Regions from separate parts of the Paenibacillus cineris genome, predicted to be linked through region 2. Evidence: predicted binding sites of a transcription regulator. Region 2 holds the regulator's gene; each other region holds the start of a gene.
What was found. Region 2 encodes Rex, which represses fermentation and respiration genes when NADH is low (regulators of the CRP and FNR family bind a similar motif). Its sites were predicted from a motif close to TTGTGAAATATTTCACAA; they were not measured.
Positions count from the first base shown of each region.

Region 1: nirB (nitrite reductase large subunit NirB) is a predicted target of Rex. The motif match lies at 3,321-3,338, and genes of this name have one in related genera.
Region 3: pflB (formate C-acetyltransferase) is a predicted target of Rex. The motif match lies at 2,558-2,575, and genes of this name have one in related genera.

Region 1 covers NZ_BORU01000001.1:2,653,557-2,658,109, reverse strand. Annotated here, with positions in the region: gene KI379_RS12445 (formate/nitrite transporter family protein) at 1-554, opposite strand, end outside; gene nirD (nitrite reductase small subunit NirD) at 529-879, opposite strand; gene nirB (nitrite reductase large subunit NirB) at 894-3,299, opposite strand; gene KI379_RS12430 (VOC family protein) at 3,535-4,020, opposite strand; gene KI379_RS12425 (hypothetical protein) at 4,122-4,376, opposite strand; gene KI379_RS12420 (DUF1572 family protein) at 4,426-4,553, opposite strand, start outside.
Region 2 covers NZ_BORU01000001.1:3,817,116-3,821,668, forward strand. Annotated here, with positions in the region: gene KI379_RS17650 (AAA family ATPase) at 1-136, opposite strand, end outside; gene KI379_RS17655 (hypothetical protein) at 136-660, opposite strand; gene KI379_RS17660 (cell wall elongation regulator TseB-like domain-containing protein) at 1,126-1,644, opposite strand; gene KI379_RS17665 (amidohydrolase) at 1,686-3,020, opposite strand; gene KI379_RS17670 (redox-sensing transcriptional repressor Rex) at 2,974-3,660, opposite strand; gene dinG (ATP-dependent DNA helicase DinG) at 3,777-4,553, opposite strand, start outside.
Region 3 covers NZ_BORU01000001.1:1,267,018-1,271,570, reverse strand. Annotated here, with positions in the region: gene pflA (pyruvate formate-lyase-activating protein) at 1-184, opposite strand, end outside; gene pflB (formate C-acetyltransferase) at 258-2,528, opposite strand; gene mobA (molybdenum cofactor guanylyltransferase) at 2,638-3,261, opposite strand; gene adhE (bifunctional acetaldehyde-CoA/alcohol dehydrogenase) at 3,366-4,553, opposite strand, start outside.

The sequences.
Region 1 (4,553 bases), 1.2 Mb from region 2:
ATCATGACCAGCTTGGCAGTCTCGTCCTTCAGCTTCATGGAGCACCAGACGGCAAGACAGACGAGCGTGTTACATAAAATTCCCCGCATGAACAATTCCATAAACGGTGCATTCATTTTAACAGCAGCCGTGCTGTTGATGAATTCGGCCGTTCCCCCTTTCGCCAGTCCCGTCCATACGAAGATCGCCGCGACCAGCAAGGATCCGGCAAAATTGCCGAGGTAGCTGTACAGCCATATTTTAAGCGTATCGAGCCAGGTCGTCTTCTTGTTCAGCGTGCTGACCACCATGACCATATTGTTGCCTGTAAACAAGTCCGATCCTGCCATCAGGACCAGACTCAAGGCGATACCAAAGCTGGCTCCCATGACGATCTTCATGGCGGGTGCGTGAACCGGCGCGAGCAGTCCGCCGATCGTAAAGATCAGTATGATGCCGAGACCAACGAACAAACCGGCAAGCATCGAGGATACAAAGTATTTGCCTATACTCCGGTTCATGAGGCTAACCTTGTTTACCCCGGCGGTTTCAACGATCTGAATGGTGTTTTTCATGCTCTTTCAGTCCTCCAATATAGACGTAACCGTCGATGACCGCGGTTTCGTAGGTCTGGATGCAGCCGTCGTCCGGCTTTTGCACTTCCCCTGTCGTCAGCGAAATTTTCCAGTCGTGCAGCGGACAAAAGACAAATTCACCCGACACAATCCCCTCAGCAAGCGGACCGTTCTTGTGGGGACACCGGTTGCTTACCGCCCGCACCTCCCCGTTTGACAGCTGGAACAACGCAACCGACTCATCGCCAACGCGTACCTCCTTGCCAATCTGCGGCTTCAGCTCCTCCAGCTTCATCACTTTCAACATTTCTCTCGTCGCGCTCATGCCCTTCCCTCCCCTTATGGTCTCTCCACGGTATACATCCGGCGGCGTTCTTCGTCTTCCAGCGCGGCTGACCATGCTTCGCGATACGTTGTTTTCGCATGCTCGAAGCGGCTGGCTAAACCGGCAATCTCCTGCTCATTGCCCAGCATTTGGCGCACCCAATCCGTGCCCATGCGCTTCACCCATGGAGCTGTGCGTTCGCCGTAAATGCCGGTTTCCCGGTATAGCTGTACGTAGGCTTTAGCCAACAGGATCACCTCATCCGCTGTCGCCACCGTCGTCAGGCTGTCGCATTCCCGGACCTCGGTGCCGCCGTTTCCGCCAAAATACAGCTGGTATCCGTTCTCCACGCAGACGACGCCAAAATCCTTCGTCAATACTTCGGCACAGTTTCGAGGACAGCCGGTCACGCCCATTTTCATTTTGTGCGGCGTATCGACCATCTCGATCTCCTGTTCCAGCCGGATGCCAAGCCCTAACGAGTCCTGGGTGCCGAACCGGCAAAATCTCGAACCGACACACGATTTGACGTTACGCAGCGACTTGGAGTAGGCGTACCCCGAACGCATCTCCAGCTCCTCCCAAACGTTCGGGACGTCTTCCTTCTGTACGCCGTACAGCCCGATGCGGCTTGCGCCCGTAATTTTCACCAGGGGAACGTTGTATTTCTTCGCGACTTCGCCGATGCGGATCAAATCCTCCGGTGTCGTCGTTCCGCCATACATCCGCGGAATGACGGAGAATGTGCCGTCCTTCTGCATGTTGCCTTCCATTCGTTCGTTGACATATCTGGATGCCTTATCGTCGGCATACGTCTCCGGATGCAGCATCCGCAAATAATAATTCAGTGCCGGACGGCACTTCGAGCAGCCTTCCTCGGATGCAAACCCGAGCACGATACGTGTCTCCCGAGGCGACTGCAGACCTTTCTCGCGAATGGCGGCCACCACCTCATCGCGGGTAAGCGTCGTGCAGGCGCACATGCCTGCCGCCTTCTGCGCCGATGCGTCGAATTTGTCGCCCAGCGTATGCGCGAGGATCGCTTCAACCATGCCGCGGCATTTGCCGCATGAGCCTCCGGCTTTGGTTACAGCTTTCACTTCGTCGAACGTGGTCAGTCCGTTCTCGAGAATGGCGCCGACGATGCGTCCCTTGGTTACGCCGTTGCACCCGCAAATCGTTTCGTCCGCGCTGATCGACGCGACATCGAGTCCGCTGTCTCCCCCGGCTTTATGAAGAACGGAGGCACTCGTATATTCCTGAATGTCGCTGCCCTTCTTCAGCAGGCTGAACAGCCGGGTTCCGTCGGATACGTCCCCGTACAGCACGACACCGACGATGCGGTTCTCGCGAACCAGGATCTTTTTGTAGGATCCGGCGACCTCGTCCTGCACAACGATCGCTTTCGTGTCCGCATCCGCATGGATTTCTCCGCCGGAAAACAGATCGCATCCCGCTACCTTAAGCTGCGTGGACAACACGCTGCCCGCGTAACCTTCCGTTGGCCGGCCCGTAAGGTGGTCCGCAAGCACGATGCCCTGTTCATACAATGGCGCCACCAGACCATAGGCTATGCCGCGGTGTTCAGCGCATTCGCCTACGGCATAAATTGACGGGTCCGTCGTCTGCATCAGTTCGTTGACTTGAATCGCCCGGCCAACCGCCAGTCCCGCGTCCCGCGCCAGCGCTGCATTGGGACGAATGCCGACGGCCATGACGACAAGATCGCATTCGACGTTCGTTCCGTCTTCAAACCGAAGCCCTTGTACTCTCCCATCACCGTAAATTTCCGTTGTTTTCTTTTCCATCAGAAACTTCATGCCCTGGGCTTCCAAGTCCTGCTGAAGCAGCTTTGCCGCTGCCGCGTCGAGCTGCATTTCCATCAGATGCGGCAGCAAATGAACGACATGGACCTCCATCCCCTGGTTCATCAATCCGCGAGCTGCTTCCAGGCCGAGCAGTCCGCCGCCGATCACGACCGCCTTTTTGTATTGTTTAGCCGTTTCCAGCATCACTTTCGTGTCTTCAATGGTGCGGAAACCGACGACGCCTTCCAGGTCATGTCCTGGTACAGGTAAAATAAACGCGCTGGATCCGGTCGCGATAATGAGCTCGTCGTAGGGGACGACGGTTCCCCGGTCGGTTCGGACTTCCTTCGACGCCCGGTTAATCTCTACAGCCCGTTCCTTGGACAGCAATTGTATGTTATTGGACTGATACCAGTCCCAATCGTTAATCGTGATTTCTTCAAACGTTGTTTTCCCTTGCAGCACAGGGGACAGCATAATTCGGTTATAGTTGGGATACGGCTCATCCCCGATCATCGTTATCTCGTAGCGGTCGCGGTCCCGGCGGAGAATTTCCTCGATACACCGCGCCCCCGCCATCCCGTTGCCTATCATCACCAATCGTCTGCTCATAAACACGCCTCCCGTGCAACCTTGTGAAATTAATTACATTGATATCGTAACGGATATGGGAGGCTTTGCCTGTGAAGTAAATCACAGTGGCTTTGTTAAAACAAAAAATTTGTGAAGGCCAGGAATTTTACGGCGTTATTGAGATGACCTCCAACGGTGAGACGCAAAAGTGCAAAAGGCCACCCTGATGGATGGCCTTGATTTCGAACCTTTGTATTTTACTCGGGTAAGAACTCTAATTGTCGTAAGCTTGGTGCAGCGCCTTTATGTCGATTTTCTTTTTCGTCTGAAGTATGGCTTGCATGACTCGCCCTGCTCTTGCCGGGTCGGGGTCACAGATCATCTCCGTTAAATGGCTGGGGATGATTTGCCAGGATACGCCGAATGGATCTTTTAACCATCCGCAAACCTGCGCCTTTTCGTCTCCTCCTTCGGAGAGCTTATCCCAATAATAGTCCAGCTCCGCCTGATCATCGCAATGAACGATAAAAGATATGGCCTCATTGAACTTAAAATGCGGACCCCCATTCAGCGCGACGAATGACTGCCCTTCCAATTGAAATTCCACGGTCATCACCGTTCCTTCTACACCCCGGCTTTCCGGACCGTAGCGGGCAATTCTGCCGATTTTGGAATCATGGAAAATGGACGTATAAAAATTCGCCGCCTCTTCTGCTTGAGAATCGAACCACAGGTTTGGGGTAATCTTGTGCAATTTCATTCGTGTCATACCTCCCGGCTATAATCATTCTATGATGATTGTAGCCGATCAAGGGAACCTGCGTTTCTTTTCGATTGCTTTGTTTCTAGTTTTCATGGCAGCTAATCGTGAGGTATACGCCATCCCCTTTGCACCCAGCTGCTGATCGATCGAACAACAGCAATGATGAATGAGATGAATAACAACCCGGAAGCTATATACCAAAGAACGGCTTGAAAACGCTCAGGTTCAGGAGGCTCACCCACAGGACCTGTCTCGGGGATCATCGGATGCAGGCACAGATATCCTGCCCGTAACGAGCAGACTGCCGAGATTAACGATGAGATCGCAAGCAGCACCCATTTCATTTTTTCCATACCTTGTCCCCTTTCCGAAAAATGTACAGAACTACAGTTTCTGATCTCTTCAGTCCCAAGTTAACTCGCCTTTTCTCATTTTGGCAATATATATGATCTGTCCCGTATGGTAGTGCACTTCTCTGAACATCGCCATCATCAGATTTAGGGCTGTCGTTTCGTTGTTCACTTGGCTGT
Region 2 (4,553 bases):
TATTGGTCATAAACAGGAGTCCGCCGATCATCAGGCCGGCGATAATGAGAGGGATGACATTGACCCCTACAAAAGCTAGAAAAATGAATAATACCGGCACAAATCCGATCAAAATTTCCTTCAGCAATTTAGGCATTATTCCCACACTCCCATCTTGCCGGGATCACGGGGCAGAACAAGAAACTTGCTTGAGCTGCCGTCCGTCAGCGTGATATAGACATTTTTCGTGTCCATTTCGGCTTTCGTCTGAATTCCGGTACCCTTAGCCAGATCCTGCAGCTTGACCGGAATTTCCGTATAGCGCTTGTTTTCCATCGCTTCGGCTACAGAGAACATCGCTTTATCCCAATACTGGTTCAGCTTGTCCGATGAATGATCCACAAAATCGAACTTCAGTGTCCGGGTGCCGACGACGGATTTGCCTTCGGTGGAGATTTTATCCGCCAAATCAGCCAAATTTACATTCGGCTTCAAATCGAGTTTCAAATCCACCTGATCGCGGGTAATATTAAAATGTGCGTTATTCACGCCCTGATAATTGCTGACGATTTTTTGCAGCGGACCCTGCAGGGTCGTTTGCCGATAAAAGAACCAGCCGCCAAACAATACGGCAACCGATACAACAACAGTTATAATAATAGGCAATGGACGCAATTTCACTTGTTGTCCCCCTTTCGAAATGGTAAAGCAAAAAAAAAGTAAACTTTAGATGACAAAAATAAATATTTCGTTAGCGGTTCAAGTCCATTGGTCGGCCATCATGCTTCTGTTCCCGTCCGATTCGATGGATGGTTTTGCGCTTGTCGCGAAACACAACCATCTCTTCGTTAGATACACGCATCTGACAGCACTTCTATATACCATGTTTTTCAATAAAGAGCAGAAAAATCTTGTTCCAAGCTGAAGCGGGCTGCTGAATTTTACTGAAAAACGCTATCCTCTAATTAAAGTACAATCCGGGCTGTTCGTCATATATATCTCTTCAATACAAATAAGAGTATATCACATTGTATATACTAAATCGAAGGTAAAGTGTGAATATATTTTAAATATTATCCTTTGTAAGCCAAAGAACCCCATTTGAGGATGGGGTTCTTTCTGCATGATATGGCCGTTTAAACAAAATCATCGATTGGGCAGCGTGAACGGGCTGCCGATTTCCGCTCCGTCGCTGAACCGGTAAAATTGATAGTAATAGTGATCTTTCACCTTATAGAACAGCTGCCATACGTATTCTCCGTTATAGACACCCGGTACGAGGCGCATATCTTTAATGCCGGGAATGGAGCTTTTGATTTTGGCCTTCATCTTCTCTTTGGACATACCGCTGCTCAAAAGCTCTTGATGCACGGTATTCTGGCCTTCCTTGGGTTTTCCCTGATCGGTGAACTGCACCCAGACCATGACCTCCTGGCCCGTCTTGTTCGTCCCTTCCACGACCCAGTAGATGCTGTTCTGGTCCCACACCGACTTTTGGGCATCGGCGACCGACACGATTCCGGCTTCCTGCTTCGCTTTGGCAATAGCGGTGTCCTTTTCGCTCCATTGATCCTGCAGCACGTAAATAAAATAACGGTAAGCGCCGAAAATGATCAGCAGCAGGGCGACAATGCCGAGAAAGATCCATTTTTTCTTGTTCTTCAACCTGAACTTCCTTTCTGAAAGGTGAGCTAATCATCCCGGTCTTATCGGGAGAGAAGACCTTCAAAAGCCGCTTGGGCTTCCCTGCGGATGCGTTCCTCGTCCAGGGTGAGACAGCTGCCGTGCTTCACGACCTGCTTCCCGTCCACCCAGACATGCTCAACGTCCTTCGCGCTGGCCGAATAAATGACGTGTGAAATGAAGTCCGTACGCGGCAGAAAATGAGCCTGATCCGTGTTCACCGCGATAAAATCCGCCTTCATCCCGGCCTCAAGTGCACCGACTCCCTCCAGGAACAAGGATTGGGCTCCGTAGATCGTGCCCATACGCAGCGCTTCCGCCGCGGGAACCGCCGTCGGATCTCCCGAGACGCCCTTATGTATCAAAGCGGCAAGACGCATTTCTTCAAACATGTCCAAATTGTTGTTGCTCGCCGCACTGTCGGTTCCCAGGGAAACCGTAATGCCTGCCTGCATCATGTCGGTAACGCGGGCCACACCGCTCGCCAGCTTCAGGTTGCTGCCAGGGTTGTGTGATACCGTCACATGATGCTTCGCCAAAATGTCGATTTCCTCGTCTGTCAAATGGACCGCGTGTGCCAGAATCGTCGGCCGTGAGAACATGCCGAGCTTCTCCAAATGAATCGCCGGACGCGTTCCATAATCGCGTACATTCTGCTCCACTTCCGCCTTGGTCTCCGACATATGCGTATGCATCGGCAGATCCAGGTCATGCGCCGCCTGAACGAACTTCTCGATAAAATCAGGAGGGCATGTGTACGGGGCATGCGGAGAAATCATCGCCGTGATCCGGCCGTCTGCCTGCCCGTGCCAGTCCTTGGCGAACTGAATGGCTTCGTTCAGCTTGTGCCGCTGCACATCCTCCGGGCACAGACCGATGACACCGCGGGTCAGGGCAGCGCGCATGCCGGACTCAGTCACCACTTTGCCCACCTGATCCATATGATCGTACATATCGAGGAACGTCGTCGTGCCGCCTTTCAGCATTTCGAGCACCGACAGCGAAGTCCCCCAGTAAACGTCATTGGACGTGAATTTCGCTTCCATCGGCCACATTTTTTCCTGCAGCCATTCCTGGAGCACCATGTCATCCCCGTAACCGCGCAGCAGCGACATGGCCGTATGTCCATGGGTGTTGATCAGGCCCGGCATAAAAAATAAATGCGTGCCGTCGACGACCTGTACGCCTTCCTCCAGCTGCGGCTCCTCTTCACCGATATAGGTGATGCGGTCGCCCTCAATGACCATCCAGCCGTGCAATACCGGCTGCTCCGGCCGCAAAACGGCAAAGCTGCCGTTCTTGATGGCCCATTTAGGATTGGCGCTCCGGCTGCTGGAGCTCTTCAAATTGTCCGTCATCTTCCGTGTCGTCCTTTCCGTTGTTCAAATAATAAGCGAGGCTGAGCAAATCCGTCGTAAAATCGGCAGCATGGATCCGGATGCTAGCCGGCGCCTTCAGAATCGTCGGCGCAAAATTCAGAATCGCCTCGATCCCGGCCGCAATCAGCTGATCGGCGACGTTTTGTGCTTCGAAATCCGGGACGGTAATGATCCCGATCCGGATATTTTTGCTTTGTATCGTTTCTTTCAGCTCATCCATGGCCTGTACCGTCAAGGTGTTGATCCGTGTGCCGATTTTGGACGGATTGGCGTCAAACACGGCCACGATCTTCATATTTTCCTTCAGGTAAAAGTTATAGTTGGACAAAGCTTGACCAAGATTCCCCGCTCCGACCAGCACCGCGTTGATCTGCTGATCCAAATTCAGAATTTGACGGATCTTCTCGATGAGATAGGACACGTCATACCCTATCCCCTTACGGCCAAAATCCCCGAAATACGCCAAATCCTTGCGGATCTGCGCCGGGTTGAGATCCAGCTTCTGCCCGAGCTCCTGGGAGGAGACTGTGGCCACCTCCCGCTTGTTCAGCTCATTTAGATATCTAAGATATATAGGCAATCTGCGGACAACCGCCTCGGATATTTTCTCCGATTTCATGCATGTTCCCCCTATTGAACGGCTTGAATATTTATTTGGTTATATAGATTGAACTAAAGTTTTGCATTGAATTTCCTGTTCTAACCGCTTTAGTTCAATCTATCTAATGGACTCATTTAAGACACACCGTCCTGATGAAGCCATTCAGAGATGCGCGGAACCATCTGGTCTGTCTGCATATGCTCCATTTTCGGTCCAGGCAGCGAGTACAGGAAGTACTTCCCGTAATACGATTCGATAACGCGCGTATCGTATACGATGACGATGCCCCGGTCATGGGCGGTGCGGACCAGCCGCCCGAAGCCCTGCTTGAAGCGGATGACGGCCTGCGGGACCGACAGCTTCATGAACGGGTTCTTCTTCTGGCGCTGCAGCAGCTCGCTCTTCGCTTCCACCAGCGGATGGTTCGGCGGCTGAAACGGGAGCCGGACGATTGCCAGGCAAGTCAGCGCTTCACCCGGGATGTCCACGCCTTCCCAGAAGCTGCTTGTTCCAAGCAGCACCGAAGCGCTGCTGTCCGTAAACCGCCGGATCAGCTTCGTGCGGCTGCCGCTGTCTACGCCCTGTCCAAGCACGGCGATGTCGCTTTGTGCAAGGGCTTCTTTCAGCGGCTCGTATACCTGGCGCAGCATGCGGTATGAGGTGAACAGCACCAGCATCCGGCCGTGGGTCGCGATCGCGGCGTCCGCTAGTGAGCGGGCCAGCGTTTCGACAAACAGGGCGTCCCCGACGCTTCCCTTCACGCTTGGAAAATCCCGCGGAATGACGAGCAGCGCCTGGTCCCTGTACCGGAACGGGGACGGAAGCTGGACCGTCACAAGGCGTCCGCTGTCCTGGTCCTCCTGCAGTCCGAGGTTATCGATCATATACTGGAACGATTTATCTACGGATAA
Region 3 (4,553 bases), 2.6 Mb from region 2:
CATAGGGTTCGATTTCCCGGAGAATCTCCTCGACGGTAACCTGGCGTCCTCCCTTCGTATCCCATGTATCGGGGTTATGGCAAAATTGGCACTGCAGCGCGCAGCCCTGCATGAACAGGACGAAGCGGATGCCCGGTCCGTCCACCGTACCGAAGGTGTCCATGGAATGTATTCTGCCTTTCATGCGGGCCACGCTCCTCTCTTCATGACAACTTTTGATTTCACTGCTTTATTGCTCTGCGAATCGTAACGGCCGTTCAGATCTCTCCGTGGAACGTCCGGCTGATGACATCCAGCTGCTGCTCCCGCGTCAGCTTAATGAAGTTGACCGCATACCCGGATACCCGGATGGTCAGCTGCGGATAGTTCTCCGGATGCTCCATTGCATCCAGCAGCTGCTCGCGGTTAAAGACGTTGACGTTCAGATGATGTCCGCCGCTTGCGGTATAGCCGTCCAGCAGCGCCGCCAGGTTGCTGTGTCTGGCTGCGTCCTCTTTGCCCAGCGCCTTCGGAATGATCGAGAATGTATTGGAAATGCCGTCCAGGCTGTGCTCGTAAGGGATTTTGGCGACCGAAGCCAGCGAAGCGAGCGCGCCTTTGCGGTCGCGTCCATGCATCGGGTTCGCGCCCGGTGCAAACGGCTGCCCGGCCTTGCGGCCGTCCGGCGTGCTGCCCGTCTTCTTGCCGTATACGACGTTTGACGTAATCGTCAGAACCGACATGGTCGGAATGGCGCCGCGGTACGTCTTATGCTTGCGCAGCCGGTTCATGAACCCTTCCGCCAGCTCCACGGCGAGCTGGTCGACACGGTCGTCGTTGTTGCCGTACTGCGGATACTCGCCTTCGATTTCAAAATCGACCGCGATCCCCTTTTCGTTGCGGATCGGGCGAACCTTCGCGTAACGAATGGCGCTCAAGCTGTCGGCCACGACCGACAGGCCGGCGATGCCGCAGGCCATCGTCCGGACAATATCCCGGTCATGAAGGGCCATTTCGATGCGCTCGTAGCAGTATTTGTCATGCATATAATGGATCACGTTCAGCGTGTTGATGTACAATTTCGCCAGCCAATCTTGGATGACGTCGAACTTTGCTTTCACTTCCTCATAGTCCAGCACCTCGGACGTGATCGGCGCGATGGCCGGTCCGACCTGGGCGCCGCTCTTCTCGTCGACGCCGCCGTTGACGGCGTACAAGAGCGCCTTGGCCAGATTGGCCCGGGCTCCGAAGAACTGCATCTGTTTGCCGATCCGCATCGCGGATACGCAGCAGGCGATGCCGTAATCGTCGCCGAAGTGCGGACGCATCAGGTCGTCGTTCTCGTACTGGATCGAACTGGTCTCGGCCGACACTTTGGCGCAGAACTTCTTGAAGTTCTCCGGCAGCTGCGCCGACCACAGCACCGTCAGGTTCGGCTCCGGCGCAGGTCCCAGGTTGTAGAGGGTATGCAGGAAGCGGAAGGAGTTCCGCGTCACGCGCGTTTTGCCGTCAAGCCCCATGCCGCCAACCGACTCGGTCACCCATGTCGGATCGCCGCTGAACAGCTCGTTGTAGTCCGGCGTGCGCAAAAATTTGACGATCCGCAGCTTCATGACGAAATGGTCGACGATTTCCTGCGCCAGGCTCTCCGTCAGCGTACCTTCCACGAGGTCGCGCTCGATATAAATGTCAAGGAAGCTGGATACCCGTCCAAGGCTCATCGCCGCTCCGTTCTGCTCCTTAATGGCTGCCAGATAAGCGAAGTAGAGCCACTGCACCGCCTCTTTGGCGTTCATCGCAGGTCTCGAGATATCATGTCCGTAAGATGCGGCCATCGCCTTCAGCTCGCCGAGGCTTCGGATCTGTTCGGACAGCTCTTCGCGCAGCCGGATCACGTCTTCGCTCATCGCATCGACTTCGAGCTGGAGCAGCTCCTCCTTCTTGCCTTGGATGAGGCGGTCGACACCGTACAGCGCCACGCGGCGGTAGTCGCCGATAATCCGGCCCCGTCCGTAGGCATCCGGAAGGCCCGTGATGATGCCGGCCTTGCGGGCTGCGCGCATCTCGGACGTATAGGCATCGAACACGCCTTGGTTATGCGTCTTGCGCAGATCGGTAAAAATACGCTCCAGTTCCGGGTTCAATTGATACCCGTACGCATTGCAGGCATCGACGACCATCCGGATGCCGCCGAACGGCTGAACGGCACGCTTAAGCGGTGCGTCGGTCTGCAATCCGACGATGGTTTCCTTGTCCTGGTCGATGTATCCCGCTGCATGCGAGGTTATGGTGGAGACCGTGTTCACGTCCACGTCGTGAATGCCGCCCCGCTCCCGCTCTTCCTTTAACAGCTGGCTGACCTGCTTCCACAGATCCAGCGTGTTCTCCGTTGGCGGCGCAAGGAACTGCTCATCGCCCTCATACGGTGTGAGATTGCGCCCGATAAATGAATTGACGTCAATATTTTTCTGCCAGCTGCCTCCCGCAAAACCGCGCCATGCCTCCTCGAATCCAGCCCGGTTCTTTACTTCGCTTTCTTTCATCGCCATGATCAAGCACCTCCGTTTTCTATGCTTTCATGTTACTTTTTTCACAGGTTAAAGACAGTGATTTTTCTCACTCTTTTTACTTTTCTCACCATCTTCGCTGCCGTTATTTTTATTTGAACGATCTAGATGCTTTCCCTTCGTCAGCCAAAAATTCGGTCAGCGCATCTCCCCAAGCATCTTCGAGTGTGCGAACAAAGCCGCCGTCCATGCCTTGATACCCGAAATCCGTTTCCGCAACCATCAGATAACGAAGCTGGCGAACCAGACCATCAGCTTCCGTATGGCCGCTCTCCAGAAACTGCCCAAAATACACGGCGCAGGAGCGATCATAAATACCGTGAAGCGGATGGAGCCTGCCGCCGATCATCGGCAGGACGGCGTCGAGCCCGTCCTCCAGCCTCAGCGCCATCAGCTCAGCGGCGTCGGCCGAGGGATACGGCATGTGGCAGCCGATAATCCACACGGCCCGGTGTTTAGACAGGGAGAGGCCCGCGTGCATGCCGCCAAGCATTCCTTTTCCGACATAATAATCCGTAATGATCCGGATATCCCGGTCCACCTGGCGAAGCAGCGGCCGGGGATCGTCCGTCACGATCGTAATCTCGCCGCAGCACTTCCGCATTTCACGGATCTGCCGCTGCAGCAGCGTTTCTCCTTGAATCATCCGGAATAGGGTAGGTGCGCCTTTCGTAGAACCATGATTGCCGCCTGCCAAAATAACGCCGGACAGCATATGAATCACTCCTTTCCACTGCGATCAACGCACATCACGATTCTGAGACAAGAAGGCTGCCGACGCTTTCGGTCGGCAGCCGGCTGGATCATGCGGTGCAGCTCCTAGAATTTGCCGTAGAAGGCGTTCCGGTAAACGTCCGCCAGTTCACTGACCAGCGGCATCCGCGGGTTGGCCGTCGTGCACTGATCTTCGAACGCACGGTCGGCCAAATAATCCACTTTAGCCTCGAAATCGGCCGGGTCAAAGCCGAGATCCTGGAATTTCTCAGGAATGCCCAGCGACTGGTTCAACTTGCGCACCGCCTCGATCAGGCTGTTGACACCTTCCTCCGTATTCCGGGACGGCAGGCCGAGCATCCGGGCGATTTCCGCATAGCGCAGGTCGGCCACGAAATGGTTGTATTTCGGGAAGGACGCGAACTTCGTCGGTTTCTGCGCATTGTACCGGATGACATGCGGCATCAGGATCGCATTCGTCCGCCCGTGGGCCGTATGGTACTGGCCGCCCCACTTGTGGGCCAGGCTGTGGTTGATGCCGAGGAAGGCGTTGGCAAACGCCATGCCGGCAATCGTCGACGCGTTATGCATCTTCTCCCTGGCCAGCGGATCCGCCGTGTGGAAGGACTTTTCCAGATTTTCAAACACCAGCCGGATCGCATGAAGCGCAAGCCCGTCAGTGTAATCGCTCGCCATGACGGAAACGTACGCCTCGATGGCATGCGTGAGGACGTCCATGCCGGTGTCGGCCACCGCCGTTTTCGGCAGGCTGTACACGAATTCCGGGTCGATGATCGCCACGTCCGGCGTCAGCTCGTAATCGGCGAGCGGATACTTCGTATTCCCTTCCTTCTTGTCCGTGATGACCGCAAAAGAAGTCACTTCCGAGCCGGTGCCCGAAGTGGTCGGGATCGCGACAAACTGTGCCTTTTCGCCAAGCCGCGGATACTTATAGACCCGCTTGCGGATATCCATGAACTTCTGCTTCAGCGAGTGGAAGCTGGTGTCCGGATATTCGTAGAAGAGCCACATCGCCTTGGCCGCATCCATCGGGGAGCCGCCGCCAAGTGCGATAATGCAGTCGGGCTTAAAGCTCTCCATCAGTCTCGTGCCGCGCTCTACCGTCTCGACGGACGGATCTGGCTCCACGTCGGAGAACACTTCGATCGCTACCGGATTGACGCGTTTGCGCAGGTAGTACTCCACCTTCTCGACGTATCCCAGCTTGACCATCATCTCGTCGGTGACGACCAGCACACGGGAAATGTTCGGCATTTTCTCAAGGTACTGCGT